2 regions of the Qipengyuania pacifica genome follow, and region 1 is predicted to be linked to the other one. Evidence: riboswitches for the same ligand, from Rfam matches in the RefSeq annotation. Region 1 holds a riboswitch; the other holds the start of a gene.

Region 1 (7,645 bases):
TCGGTTCGCCGATCCACCGGACGGGAACTTTCCAGACGCGCTCGATCACTCGTGGGTCGAGCGCGTCTTCGCATCTGCCATCGGCGGCAAGTTCGCCGGCATCAAGCACGACCACCCGGTCGGCGTGGTTCATTGCGTGCGCCAGATCGTGCAGGACAAGAACGACACCCGCCCCCTTGTCGGCAGCATCACGAAGATGGCGCAGCAAGGTGAGTTGGTGGGCGATGTCGAGCGCAGCCAGCGGCTCGTCGGCAAGGATCCATTGCGGTTCGCCCGCCAGGACACGGGCCAGCAACACGCGGGCCGTTTCGCCGCCCGACAGCGATTGCGCCCGGCGATGCGAAAGCTGTGCGATGTCGAGCGCGTCCAGAGCAGCATCGACCGGCCCGGACAGGCGATCGCCATGCGGCATGCGCCCGAGTTCGACCAGGCTGCGCACTGGAACATCCCAGGCAATCTCATGCGCTTGGGGGAGATAGCCGATACACTTTGCTCGGTCCCGTGGTGGCTTTGTGGAAGCATCCACCCCGTCGAAGGCCACCATTCCACCATCGGGCACCAGCAAGCCTGCAAGCGCCTCGAGCAAGGTCGATTTACCCGCACCATTCGGCCCGCAGATCGCAGTGATCGATCCCGGCGCAAGTTCGAGCGAGATGCGGGACAGACGCTTGTCGACGGAGACTTCCCGTGCCGCAAGCATCATGCCAGCCCCCTGCGCATGCGCAGCAGCAACCAGAGAAAGAACGGAGCGCCAAGGAGGCTCAAGGCGATGCCCAGACGCAGTTCCGTCACCAGTGGCAATATGCGTACGACGCTATCCGCGACAAGCACCAGCAGGGACCCGGCCAATGCGCTCGGCACGATGAGCTGTGAAGGCCGGCTATCGGTGAAGGGCCGAACGAGATGGGGCACGATCAGGCCGACGAAGCCGATGATACCGGCCACCGCGACGCCTGCGCCGACCGTCAGCCCTATGCCCACGATCAGCAGCCAGAGCAGCCGTGCGGGTTCGACCCCAAGGGACCGGGCGACAGGTTCCCCCAGCGTGAGCGCATCCAGCGATTTCCCGCTCCGCCAGAGCAGAAGCACGCCCAGCGCCACGAGTGGGGTGGCCAGCCACACTTCGCGCCAGCTCCGGTCGGTCAGCGCGCCGTTCAGCCACATCACGATCTCGCTCATGGCGAAAGCATTGGGCGCCATGCTGATCGCAAGCGCCGTCAATGCGCCGGCGAGGCTCGCAACCATCAACCCGGCGAGCGTGAACAGCGCGATCCCGCCCGTGCGTCCGGCAATCGCCGCAAGCAACGCCATCGCCCCGCCCGCCCCGATCAAGGCGAATGCGGGAAGCAGCCACGGCGAAGCGGCATAGCCGAACCAAAGCGCGGCCACGGCACCCAGCGCCGCGCCCGGAGCGATCCCGAAAAGACCGGGGTCGGCCAGCGGATTGCGCAGATACCCCTGCATGGCTGCCCCGCCCGCTCCCAATCCCGCGCCGACGACCACGGCCAGCAGGGCGCGCGGCAGACGCAGCTCTGCAAGGATGAGCGCGGCGTTGGGCGTGCTGGCCGGATCGAGCCAGACCCGCCCGGCCAGCAGCGAAAGCGGAAGCGCAACGATGAGCAACCCGCCGAAGATCAAAGTCGCGCGGTTCACCATGCTGTGCTCCGTATCTCCGCCAGTCGACGAGCGGCACGGATGATCGTCGGACCGCCGCAGTAAAGCAGGCTGGTATCGAAGCGTTCGCGCCGCATATCCGGCAGCCGGTCCAGCACCGGATGCTGCTGGCCAAGGTCGCCGCCTGCAACTAGCAACACCTGCGGCGGCGCGGCTACCACATCCTCGAGCGCCACATAGTCGGCCTGGGACAGCCCGCGGGCCGGCGCACCGTTCGTGAAGCCGGTGCGGGCAAGCAAGTCGCTCACCAGCGATTGCTCGCCCGCGACAATTCCGCCGGGCTGCCACAGGAGAACGTCGACGGCGCGCCCGTCCGGCGCCTCCGCTTCGGTGAGCGCCGCTTCGATCCGTTCTATCAGGCGCTGCCCCGCTCGCGGATCGCCGGCCAGAGAAGCCAGTCTCCGGATCTGCTCCTCGCTCGAGGCGACATCACTGGCGATGCCGAACGTCACGACCTGCATGCCCAGATCTTCCAGCGCGGCGCGCGTTGCGGGTGCAATAAAGCTTCCCGCCACCACTACATCGGGATCGAGCGCGAGAACCTCCTCGACCGTGCCGCCGGTAGCCCGGTATCGCGACGCCTGCTCCGCCGGCATCGAGCTCGATCGCGGATCCTTGCTGTAATGGGATATCGCCAGCAATTGTCCCGGCGCCGTTACATCGGCAAGGATCGCATCGGTGCAGGGGTTCAGGCTGACGATGGTCGGCCGCGCCCCAGCCGTCGGCGCATCGGCCCCGCCCTGCGCACATGCGGCAAGGAGCAGAACCGATGCGGCGAGCAACGGTTTCACATCTTCGCCCTGATCCCGCCGAAGACGCTGCGGCCAGCCGTCCCATATCCCGCAACCGTCTGGTAATCGGTGTCGAACACGTTCTCGACGCGGCCGAACAGTTCCAGATGGTCGCCCAGGCCGAAGGATGCCCGCACATCGAGCAGCTCGTATCCTTCGAGGCGAACCGTGTTGGAGGCATTATCCCAGCTTGCACCGACAAGGCGCAGATCCGCCCCGAGGCCGAGACCGAAATCGCTGATCCAGTCGCCGTAAATGGTACCGAAATGCTTGGGTCGCCGCGCCAGGTCGAGATCGGTCGTACGATCTTCCGCATCGACATAGGAATATATGCCGGCAAGGCGAAGACCGGGTGCAAGATCGAAGCCTGCCTCCGCTTCGATGCCCTGCGCGCGGGCGCGGGCGGTGTTCAGGTACACGCCGGAAGGTCTTTCAGGCGTAACGCCGAACCCGATCAGATTGTCGCTGTCGCGGCGGAAGCCCGTCAGCGCGAGGTGCAGACCTGAGCCCCGCTGCCCTTTCTCGACGCCCAGATCGTAGCTGGTGCTTTCTTCGGGTTCGAGCTCCGTATTCCCGTAGAACGAGAGCAACTGGTACAGTGTCGGTGCCTTGAAACCTTCGCCCACGCTACCGCGCACGCGCCAGTCATCGCCAAAGCCGTAACTCACGTCGCCGCCGAAGCTTACATGCGTGCCGAACTGTTCGTGATCGTCCACGCGCGCACCGCCATGGACGGCCAGACGGCCCATCACCCAGCCAAGCTGCGCATAGGCGCCGCTGATTTCGGTTTCGGCGGCCGTGTCGAAGCTCGTTTCGAACTCGGTCCATTCATGATCGCCGCCGAAAGCCAGCGAGAGACCGCCCAGCAAACGGTATTCTCCGCGCAGCGAGATGCGATCGGAGCGGCCGTCGCTGGCGAAAGTCTCCGCCCCGGAACCATCGCGATTGGCGCGCTTGGTATCGGACAGGCTGTACGCAGCGCGCAGGGTCAGGTCGTTGCCGTAATAGGCAAGGCCGACATCGCCCCAGTAACGCGTAGTCTTTTGCGTATCGTCGGTATCGGCGAGGACGAAGTCGGGTGCGGGAAAGCCATCGATCTCGACGTCGCCTTCCGCAAAGTTACCATGCGCGAACAGCTCGAGGCTGGGGGTCAGATTGAGGAAGGCGCTGGAGCCGATAGCGAATTGCTTCGATCCATCGGCTTCCGTGCCCGATGCGGCTGCGGAAAATCCGTCGGTCTCGAACCATGACCCGGTCAGGCCGATAAAGGCGTTGTCATTGCCTGCTCCGGCGGCGGCGCTGGCAAACAGCGTGTCGCGCGAGCCGTACTCGACGCTGGCAGTCATGCCGCGCTCGGCCCGCGTCGAGATGTCGATCACCCCGCCCACGGCTTCCGATCCCCAGATCGTGCTGTTCGATCCGCGCAGAACATCGATCTTGCCGGCCGTGCCGAGCAGCAGATTGCCGAAATCGAAGCCGCCCGAAGGGCTCGCCTGGTCGGCCACGCGCACGCCGTCGACCAGTACCAGAAGCTGGTCGGGATTGGCGCCGCGCACGTTCACGCTGGTTACCGTACCGACACCCCCGCTACGCGACAGCGACAGACCGGGAACGCGCGCAAGTGCGCGTGCCGGATCGGCACCCTGAATGGTTTCGATCTCTTCCTGTCCGATGACGGTGACCGACTGGCCGGTATTGCGCAGATCGGTGCCGAGGCCGTTGGCCGTGACCGTGATGATCGCCTCGGCCGGGGCCGAGCTGCGATAGCTGCCCACAGTCGCTTGCTGATCGCCAGCCTCGTTTGCCTCGTCCTGGGCGGCGATGATTTCCTCGAGCGCCTGCTCGCTGGCAGTCTGCGCATACGCTGCACCAGGCACTGCCGAAGCGGAAATCAAAAGCAGATATTTATACACGTATCCTCCTGTCATGAACGAAATGCCGCCCATGACGGGAGGGAGCCGAAACGCTCCATCCACGTTTGCTACAGGTACACCCCGCCCTGCAGCCGAACGACGGTCATGGGCAGGTCTCCTGGCTCCCGGATCAGCGGCCCTGTTCCGCCTTCCCGCTTTCGCAGTGGCATATGGAGCGGACCTCCCCGGTCACAGTTGCGGGAGCAGCGAGGGGCTTGCACCCTCTTCCCTCTTCGGGCCTGCGCAAAACAGGCCAACCCGTGACTCGCGGCGCCGACTACTGCGCAATGTGTCGTTGCACAAGACGCAACTTCATTAAGTTTTGCTGTTATAGGGCGCCATCGAATCCCGTCCCGTTGCGGGATGGCGATCGCACACATCTGTCGGCCTTCCGGGGTATCGGCTATGGGCAGTTCCTGAAAGAAGGACGCAGTTTGAGCGGATTGGAAGCGTTGGCCGGGGACAAGGACCGTGCGCTGCACGTCGCCTCGCCGCGCGCCCAGCGCCGGGCCGCCAGACTGCAGGATCGCCGTAAACTGGCGACCCGCCTCGGTATTCTTGGCGCTGCCATCGCTCTTCCGACCGTGGCTGCGCAAGGCGAATGGTCCGATTTCAGAAGCGCGATTGGCCTGGGCGACGAACGCGTACCCTTGACGCCCATGCCGTTCGAAACGGCTGGCGAAAGCTTTCCTGGATCGGCCTTCTATTACCTCGAAGATGCCCCGCGCCTTGCCACAGATATCGCCGACCTTCGCAAGAGCGAAGGGACGCTTGAAACCGTCGAATTTGCACAAAGTCATGGCGCGGGTGCAGCGGCACAGGCATTTCGCCAGACGGGCAACGGTATCGACAAGGCGCGCGCATTGCAGTGCCTTTCCATGGCCGTGTACTACGAAGCCGCCAGCGAAAGCCTGTCGGGCCAACAAGCGGTGGCGCAAGTGGTCCTGAACCGGGTTGCACATCCCGCCTATCCCGCCAGCATCTGCGGTGTGGTGTTTCAGGGGTCGGAACGCAAGACGGGCTGCCAGTTCAGCTTCACCTGCGACGGATCACTGGCGCGCACCCCTTCCCGCCGGGGGTGGGCGGTGGCCCAATCCGTAGCGCTGGGTGCCTTGGCGGGCGAGGTTTACAAGCCCGTCGGCCTGGCCACACATTACCACACCAATTACGTGAACCCCTATTGGGCCGCCAGCCTCGACTATATCGGTGCCATCGGCGCGCATCGTTTCTATCGCTGGAAAGGCGGGGCCGGAACCGCCGGTGCCTTTACCGACGACTATGCCGGCGCGGAGCCGCTTGCCGCCCCCAACGTTCGGCGCGCGGAAGCGGACGTCCCCGGCCCTGTACAGCCTACCCCTCCGTCCAATGCCGCTATCGGTATCAGTGCCGAACCGGATGCGCCGGTTGGGGCGCCCGCCCCCGCACCTCCAGCCGACAAGCTCCCGCAATCCGGCAGGGTTCGCGAGGAGTATGCCAATTCAGGCAAATGGATCAACGAGCCCGGGAAGAAATAGGCTTGCGGGCCAACACGAAGGCAATCCTTTACGTCTCTACAACCATGCTGCGGAACCGAAGTTTAGCGTGCTTCGGCCATGAGGGGGGTCAACAGCCCAGCCCCCCCTGAGGAGACCATGGCATGCCGGTCCATTTCGCTGCCGCACGTTCCACCGCCCATTCGCCGATTGCCCGGGCACTGGCTCGCAAAGCGCACTCGCGCGCGGCGAACGACAATGCCGGAGCAGCGCAGATGGTCGCCACCGCTTCCCCTGTCGATGGCGTGATGCATGCAGCGCTGAAGCACTTTGCGAACCATGGCCTGAGCGCGGCGAAAGTTGCGGCGCAGCAGGCTGAACACGCCCATGCGGTCGACGACACCGAAAGTTACGACTGGTGGCTCGGCATCTGCCGAACGCTCGATCGCGGGCTGGCCAGACGCCTTGATGAGCAGCTTGCCATCAAGTCGTTGCTGGCGAGCATATCCCCCGTATAACTTCGGAAAATCCACGTATTACCGTTAACTGAAATATGATGGATTCGCCTTAAACGCTTTGCCATGGGTGAGCGAAGCGGGTCATTCGATTTGAAGCGGTACGTCGCCCACGCGTCGTCGACAGATCCGTTGAGCGAGAAAGCTCGCAACTCTCTCATTCGTTCTCTCTACGACCGGCGCACGGCTCTTGCAGTAGGCGCCCTGAACTGCACCATCTCGAGCACGGTCGTGGCTTATCTGTCCGGTAGCGCCCTCCTCTATTCTCTTGTCTTTCTGCTCAGCAGCATCGCCGTCCTGCGCATTGTCAACTCTCGTCACCTGGCGAAGCGCCCGGAAGAGATAAGTGCGGCCCAGCTTGAATTCGCTTACAAGTTCGGCGCGTTCGGCTTCAGCCTCATCCTCGGCACTGTGGCCGCGTCGGCCATCGCGCTCGACATCGATGCGATGGCGCAGGTCCTGATCATTTCGAATGCGCTGGGCTACGGCATAGGCATCTGCGCGCACAACGCCGCGCGTCCGGCCATAGCTCTGGGCCAGTTGACGCTGGTGTCGACACCTATCGTCATCGCGTCCATCGCCCATGGTTCGATCGCCGGGGCATGTCTTGCGATAACCATCGCTCTTCTCTTTCCCGCAATGTACTCGATCGTCACCTCCATCTTTCGCACCTTGCACGAATCCCTCGACGCAGCAGACCGCAGCGCAGCGCTGGCAGCGGAAATGGAAACCTTTGCCCTGACCGACACGGTAACCGGGCTTTCCAATCGTCTTGGGCTGGACCGCCTCTTGCCTGGCCTCATCTCGGCAGATGTTGACGGTCAGGCTGGTATTTTCTGGATCGACCTGGACAGGTTCAAGGAAGTCAACGACCTCAAAGGTCATCAAGCAGGTGATGAGGTTCTGCACACTATTGGCGCGCGGATCGCCGCGCTGGTCGGCGAAGACGGTATCGTCGCTCGCTTCGCCGGTGACGAGTTCGTCGTTGCCTGCCAGATAGCCGACCGCAACGCCGCGTCCGTCATGGCCAGCACGCTCCTGGGCGAGGTCATGCGCCCGCTGCAAGTCGATGGGGAACGCCTGGAAATGGGCGCATCGATCGGCATTGCCTTGATGCCGGACGATGGCGTGACACCAGATCAACTGATGCGCCATGCGGATATGGCGCTGTATGAAGCCAAAGTCGCCGGACGATCCCAAATTCGTTTCTTCACCCCTTCGATGACCAGGGACCTGACCCATCGCCGAAAGATCGAGACGGAACTTCGCCTTGCGCTCTC
Region 2 (7,645 bases), on a different contig from region 1:
AGCAAAGACCAGTTCAATTACGGCGACAATCTCACCGTGGGTCCGAACGGCCACCTGATTGTCTGTGAAGACCAGTATACCGAAGTGGTCGATAACCATCTTCGCGGTATTACGCCCGATGGCCGGGCTTATACTCTGGGTCGCCTGCGCATGCAGACAGAACTGGCAGGCGGATGTTTTTCGCCTGACGGTAAGTGGTTCTTCGTCAACGCATATTCACCGACGCGGACTCTTGCCATTACAGGCCCGTGGGCCGTCTAGATCGGCGAAAATTCCGAGCCCCGAAAGCCAGCGCGGGGTCAGTGCCTCAGTAGCGCTGAATTTACCAGAAGACTGGCGCAAAGGCGCGGAAGAGGTCTAACATATCGCCAAGAGCGGCCATACTACAGATCGTATGACCGCCCTCGAACCAGTTTGCGGTCCAGGAGGAACAGTCAGATGCAAATCAATCGAAACGCACTTTTTGCCGCCACCGCCATTTGTGCGCTGGCTTCGCAACCTGCCATGGCAGAAGAAGGCATGTGGACGTTCGACGGTTTTCCAGCCGAACAGGTCCGCGAGCAGTATGGCTGGGCTCCCGATCAGGCGTGGCTCGATACGGTGCGCAATTCGGCTGTGCGACTGACGGGTGGCTGTTCGGCCAGCTTCGTATCGCCCGATGGATTGATCCTGACCAACCACCATTGTGTCGCGAGCTGCCTGTTCGACAATTCGGACGAAACTGCCGACTATCTGCTCAATGGGTTCGTCGCGGACCGGCGCGATGCCGAGCTCAAATGTCCGGGTCAGCAGGCCGAAGTGGTCACCATGATCTCGGACGTCACGCCCGATGTGATAGGCGCGATCGGATCGCAGACCGGAGAGGCGCTGACCAAAGCGCGCGACGCGAAGATCGCCGAGCTGGAGAAGGCCGGCTGCCCCGACTCGGAGACGACCCGCTGTCAGGTGGTGACGCTGTTCGGTGGTGGGCAGTACAAGCTCTACACCTATCGCAAGTACTCCGACGTGCGCCTGGCCTGGGCACCTGAAGATCGAGCCGCGACCTTTGGCGGCGACCCGGACAATTTCAATTTTCCGCGCTACTCGCTCGATGCAAGCTTTCTGCGCGCATATGAGAATGGTCGACCGGTAGCGACGCCCGAGCACCTAAAATGGAGCCCTCGCGCTCCGGAAGAAGGCGAAATCACCTTTGTGGTTGGCAACCCGGGATCGACCAGCCGCCTATGGACGGACAGCCAGTTGGCATTCGAGCGCGAAGTGCGCCTCCCGGTTACGGTCGCCACGCTCAGCGAACTGCGTGGTCGGTTGATCCGCGCAATGGAAGAAAGCAAGGAACATGCCCGCGAAGGCGGCGACATGCTTAGCGGCATCGAGAACAGTCTGAAGGTTTATATCGGTCGCACCAAAGCGCTTAACGATCCGGCTTTCACTGCCAAACTCGCCGAAGCGCAGAACGATCTGCGCCAGCAGGTTGCGGGCGATAGTGAGATTGGAGATCCCTGGACGACGGTGGATGAGGCGATGAACGCGTACCGCGCGCTCTACTATCCCCTGCGTTTCACCCAGCCATCGGGCGATCTTTACAGCTACGCGCAAACTCTGGTCTTTGCGGCACAGGAACGCGGCAAACCCAATTCAGAGCGTCTGCCCGGCTACACCGACAGCGCCCTGCCGCTAACTGAAAAGCAGGTGCTCGACGAACGGCCCGTCTATCCGTGGCTGGATGAACTGGGCATGGAATGGAGCCTATCCAAGGCGCGCGAATATCTCGGCGTGGACGATCCCGACACCAAGCTTCTGCTCGGGAAGGAGAGCCCGGAACAGCTTGTCGAACGGCTGGTAAACGGCACTTCCCTCGCCGATCCGGCAGTCCGAAAGGCGCTGTGGGATGGCGGCCTCGAGGCGGTAGAGGCTTCTGACGATCCCATGATCAAGTACGCGCTCAAACTGGCCACGCGCCAGCGCGAATTGAAGGCGCTGGCTGACGCCCAGTATTCGGGTCCACTGGCAGCCGCCGGCGTCAAACTGGCCGATGCGCGCTTTGCCGCCTACGGTGACAGCCTCTATCCAGACGCCACTTTTACCCTGCGCATCAGCTATGGCCAGGTGAAGGGGTGGATCGAGCGTGGCAATCAGGTCCCGTTCCAAACGACGATGGGCGGAACCTTTGAGCGTGCTACCGGCAACGCACCCTTCGATGTGGCACCGGCCTTCGCTGCAAACCAGACGAAGATCGACAAGAATACGACCTACGATTTCGTGACGACGAACGATATCATCGGCGGCAACTCCGGATCGCCGGTGATCGACCGGGCCGGTACCGTGATCGGTGCAGCCTTCGACGGCAACATCCATTCGCTGGGTGGCAATTACGGATACGATGGCACGCTCAATCGAACCGTCGCTGTCTCTGCCGCAGCGGTGCAGGAGGCGTTGGAGACGATCTATCCCGCCCCTGCCCTCGTCGAGGAACTGGCCCGGCGCTGAGCACTGCTCGTCCAGTAACGGGCGAGCTGAAAACGCCTGTCCGCTTTACGAACAGGCATTAAAAATTCGGATGATCGCCTATCAATAGAGCATATAAAGAATTCTTTATATGCTCTATTGACGTGATGGCTTGGAAAGCCGATGGGATGTTTGTCGAGGTTCTCCGGTCGGTTCGCCGCGCCGGAGCTAAGACGGGAAGCCGGTGCGCGCCCTGACAAGGGCGCAATGCCGGCGCTGCCCCCGCAACTGTAAGCGGCGAGCGGCGGTCCACTCATGTCACTGGAAGGCTCGCCTTCCGGGAAGACGGACCGTTTTGCTTTGACCCGCGAGCCAGGAGACCTGCCTCCGACGCGATAACGTCCACCGGCGGGGTGCCCGGTCTGGTCGCTTGCATGACGCGCGCCCGGATCTACCGTCGCGCGTCCGGCGCGCGCGCCCGACCGGTCTCCCCCGTCTTCATCGGGGTAAATGAAAATGACCGTTTCCGTTGCTAGCTTGGGGTTTCCCCGCATCGGCCCACGCCGCGAACTGAAGTTCGCACTCGAGAAATTCTGGGCCGGCACTATTTCACAAGACGAATTGGAAGAGGCCGCACAGGGCTTGAGAACCGCGACATGGGCGCGGCAAAAGGCACTCGGCGTCGATTGGCTGCCCTCAAACGATTTCTCGCTGTACGACCATGTGCTCGACACAAGCGTGATGCTCGGCGCCATTCCGGCGCGCTATGACCTCGCCAGCGGCCAGGCAGCTGGGCTCGAAACCTATTTTGCGATGGCACGCGGTGCGACCGGCGGTGCGACTTGCGGCCACGCGCATGGCAGCGTGACCGCTGGCGAGATGACCAAATGGTTCGACACCAACTATCATTTCATTGTCCCCGAGATCGAGCCTGAAACCCGGCTGCAACTCGGGCACATCAAGCCTCTGCAGGACTATCTCGAAGCCAAGGCGCAGGGTTTTGAAACGCGTCCGGTCATTCTTGGGCCGGTAACCTGGCTGAGCCTTGCAAAAGAGTACGGAAGCGATCCGTTCGATCTGCTCGAAGAGGTTCTTGCGCTTTATGCCACTGTGCTCGCGCGGCTCGAGGAAGCAGGCGCTGAATGGGTGCAGATCGATGAACCCATCCTCGTTACAGACCTTACCGATCGGCAGCGCCGCGCGTTTACCCGCGCTTATGCCAAGCTGGGCCGTGCTGGCCCGAAGATCATGCTGGCCACCTATTTCGGAGGTCTGGAAAATAACCTGTCGCTCGCCGCGTCCCTGCCGGTCGCCGGCCTGCACATCGATCTGGCGCGCGCGCCGGAGCAATTGGATGCGGTGGTGAAGGCGGTGCCGCAAAACCGCCTGCTGTCGCTCGGCGTAGTGGACGGGCGCAATGTCTGGCGCGCCGATCTAGCCGCGCTGCTTGATCGTCTGGAGCCGCTGGCGGCGCAGCGTGATCTGGTGCTCGCCCCTTCCTGTTCGCTGCTGCACGCGCCCGTCGATCTGCAGTTGGAGAGCAAGCTGGACGATGAGTTGAAGCAGTGGCTGGCATTTGCAGTGCAAAAGATCGAGGAGCTCGATCTGCTGCGCCGGGCGTTAGCGAATGGAAGAGAAAGCGTCGCGGCTGAGCTGGCCACCTCCGCCCGTGCGACCGAAGCGCGCAAGACTGCTGCACGTATCCATGATCGCGCTGTCAGCGAACGGATCGCTGCCCTCACGCACGACATGCGTGAACGCCGCGCGGGTCATGCCGAGCGCGTCAAAACTCAGAGCGAGGTGCTCAATCTACCTCTCTTCCCGACGACCACCATCGGGTCCTTTCCGCAGACCGGCGCCGTGCGCAAAGCCCGCGCCGAGTATAATCGCGGCGTACTGGACGGTAAGAGCTACGACGCTTTCCTGCACCAAGAAACCGAGCGCGCGATCAGATGGCAGGAAGAGGCCGGGGTCGACATGCTGGTCCATGGCGAATTCGAGCGCAACGACATGGTCCAGTATTTCGGCGAGAAGCTTGCGGGTTTCGCTTTCACCGTGAATGGCTGGGTCCAAAGCTACGGGTCGCGCTGCGTCAGGCCGCCTATCCTTTACGGCGACGTATCGCGGCCCGAACCGATGACGGTCGATTGGTGGCGCTATGCTCAGGGGCTGACCGACAAGCCTGTCAAAGGCATGCTGACCGGTCCGGTCACGATCCTCAACTGGAGTTTCGTGCGCGACGATCAGCCCCGAGAGGCGAGTTGCCGCCAGATCGCGCTGGCGATCCGCGACGAGGTACTCGACTTGGAAGCGGCGGGCTGCAAGGCGATCCAGATCGATGAGGCAGCGCTGCGGGAAGGACTTCCCCTGCGCGAGCGTGACTGGCCGGCCTATCTGGATTGGGCGGTCGACTGTTTCCGCCTCGCGGCTGCCGGCGTCGGCAACCAGACCCAGATCCATACGCATATGTGCTATTCGGAGTTCAACGACATTCTGCCTTCGATCGGCGCCATGGACACCGACGTCATCTCGATCGAAACTGCACGTTCGCAGATGGAGTTGCTCGCGGGTTTTGCCAGCTATCGCTATCCCAGCGCAATCGGGCCGGGAATTTACGACATCCACTCGGCGCGCGTCCCGGGCGAGGACGAGATGGTTGCATTGATGCGACTAGCGCAGAAGCATCTGCGTCCGGAGCAGCTTTGGGTAAATCCCGATTGCGGGCTGAAGACCCGCGGTTGGGACGAAGTCAAACCTGCAATCGCCGCGATGGTATCGGCCGCCCGAACCTTGCGTGCAGAAACAAACACCGAGGCATAATCCGATGAGTAAGACGAAGGACGCGCGGCCCGCCGTGCAGTTGATCGACATCGTGTTCCCTGGCGACACGAACCATCACGGGACGCTGTTCGGCGGCGTCGCACTGGCGCACATGGACAAGGTCGCATTTCTCGCTGCCTCGCGCCACGGACGCGCGCCCTTCGTCACCGCCTCATCGCAGAAGATCGACTTCGCCGCTCCCGCGCAAGAAGGCGATCTGGTGGAAGTGACAGGACACCTCGTACGCGTGGGCACAAGTTCACTCGATGTCGAAGTCGAGCTGATCGCAGAAGCGCCGGTTTCGGGTGAACGACGCCTATGCACCCGCGGGCGCTTCACATTGGTGGCAAGAAAAGGCCCCACGACAAAACTGCCGCTTCCGGCGATGTTCGAATGCGCCCCCATCGAGCAGAGTTCTGTTCTTCGGCTCGCGGAGATGGTGTTTCCCGGGCAAACCAACCACTACGGCACGCTCTACGGGGGCGACGCGCTGAGGATGATGGGCAAAGCGGCTTTTATCGCGGCCACCCGCCATACACGCGAGGTCTTGGTGATGGCATCTTCAGACCGCATCGATTTCGTCGCGCCAATCAGGGAAGGCGATATGGTCGAACTGGTCGCCGAGGTGAAGATGACGGGGCGCAGTTCCGTCCGCGTTGCGGTGGAAATCTGGTCCGAAGACCTTCTAAGCGGAACCCGTGTCCATGCTGCGACAGCGGCGTTCACCTTCGTAGCCGTGAACGAGATGGGCACGAGCAAGACCATTCGGGCGCGCCACGAGTAACCTCACACAACGGTGGTTCGAGCGTGCGACGTCCTCGGCTCGTAAAGAAAGTTACACTATATCATTGACCTCGGCAGATCGTCAGGTATGGGCGCGGCGTTATGAGATATAGTCTCATGCCCTATGCCCCTCCTGTCTTGGAATACAATGATCATTCAGCCTTCTACTGCCGCTTACGCTATTGCCTCCCTGTGTCTGATCGCGCCCACGGCGAATGTCCATGCGCAGAACATCAGCATGCCAGAGGAGGACACGGCGAGCGCACCGGATGGCAGTTCGGCGATTGTCGTCAGTGGTGTGCGCCAAGCGTATCGCGGAAACTTTGCCGTGACCGAAATTCCTCAGTCGATCGACCTGATTGATTCCGAAACGCTTGAAGAAAACAATCTCGTCAGACTTAACGACGCGCTTGATCTCAACGCCTCGGTCGCGCGCCAGAATACGCTCGGTGGGTTATGGGATTCCTTCGCCATTCGCGGCTTTGCAGGCGATGAGAACATCCCGACCGGCTATCTGGTCAATGGCTTTAATGGAGGACGCGGTTTCGGCGGGGAACGGGACACGGCGGGGATCGAGCGCATCGAAGTCCTGAAAGGCCCTGCCGCTGCCTTGCTGGGTCGCGGCGAACCCGGTGGGACAGTCAATCTCGTGACCAAGCAGGCGCAGATCGGCGACACCTTTGGAACTGGCAGTGCGCAATTCGGCAGCTTTGACAGACTGCGCTCGGAAGCCGACATCAATATTGCGGTCACTAGCGCCCTGAGCGCGCGATTGATCGGATATATCGAAGATGGCGACACGTTTCGCGATACTGTCAACGAGTATCGCTGGGGCTTCCTGCCTTCGATCGGGTTGGCAATCGGACCGGATACGCGAGTTACCTACGATTTGGAAAAGACCCGTGTCGAAGTGCCGTTCGACCGCGGGATCGTTGTGCTAAACGGGGATTTCGAGACCGTTCCTCGCAACCGTTATCTCGGTGAGCCGGGCGACGGCGATCACATCGCGCGGGCTGAAGGCCATTCACTTCGCGTGCAGCACGACTTCAATGATCGCTGGAGCGTGCTTCTGGGCGGCAGCATTCGCGATACCTTGCTTACAGGGTTGTCGTCCGACCCAGACCTCAGCGGATCCCGTCAGAAATTGTTCCGCGACGGGCGCTCACTTGCTCGCGAACGACGCTCTCGCCTTTACGATTCCCAACAGACGGTCGTTCGTGGCGAAGTGAGCGGAGAATTCGCGACCGGCCCACTGCGCCATCGTGTGCTTTTTGGCGCCGACCACGACGAGTTCGACAATTATCAGCAATTCGGCCGCCGGAGACCGCCTGCGTTGTCGACCCATCCAACAGATGCAGAATCCTACGTCATCGACATCTTCGATCCCGTTTATGGTCGCTTCGATCCGCCGTCACCGCTGCCGAACAACGACCGCTTGGACCGGCAGACGTCGACCGGGATCTTCGTGCAGGACCAGATCGAACTGACCGACAGCCTCCAGGTGCGGCTCGGCGCACGCTACGATGATTTCACGCTGCGCACGGAAAATCATCTCACCGGGGTGAACAGCGAGCGCAAGGATGGCCGCATCAGTCCG

What was found. A riboswitch is a leader RNA that binds a small molecule or an ion and turns the genes downstream of it on or off. The one in region 1 is predicted to bind cobalamin.
Region 2: linked by a shared signal. The riboswitch ahead of metE (5-methyltetrahydropteroyltriglutamate--homocysteine S-methyltransferase) and the one ahead of K3177_RS06265 (TonB-dependent receptor plug domain-containing protein) in region 1 are both predicted to bind cobalamin.

Annotation. Positions count from the first base shown of each region.
Region 1 is NZ_JAIGNQ010000002.1:221,298-228,942, forward strand. It holds gene K3177_RS06250 (ABC transporter ATP-binding protein) at 1-703, opposite strand, end outside; gene K3177_RS06255 (FecCD family ABC transporter permease) at 700-1,653, opposite strand; gene K3177_RS06260 (helical backbone metal receptor) at 1,650-2,465, opposite strand; gene K3177_RS06265 (TonB-dependent receptor plug domain-containing protein) at 2,462-4,378, opposite strand; cobalamin riboswitch at 4,470-4,655, opposite strand; gene K3177_RS06270 (cell wall hydrolase) at 4,813-5,892, shown strand; gene K3177_RS06275 (hypothetical protein) at 6,015-6,368, shown strand; gene K3177_RS06280 (putative bifunctional diguanylate cyclase/phosphodiesterase) at 6,459-7,645, shown strand, end outside.
Region 2 is NZ_JAIGNQ010000004.1:386,462-394,106, forward strand. It holds gene K3177_RS14425 (alkaline phosphatase PhoX) at 1-261, shown strand, start outside; gene K3177_RS14430 (S46 family peptidase) at 439-2,487, shown strand; cobalamin riboswitch at 2,627-2,848, shown strand; gene metE (5-methyltetrahydropteroyltriglutamate--homocysteine S-methyltransferase) at 2,962-5,265, shown strand; gene K3177_RS14440 (acyl-CoA thioesterase) at 5,270-6,049, shown strand; gene K3177_RS14445 (TonB-dependent siderophore receptor) at 6,287-7,645, shown strand, end outside.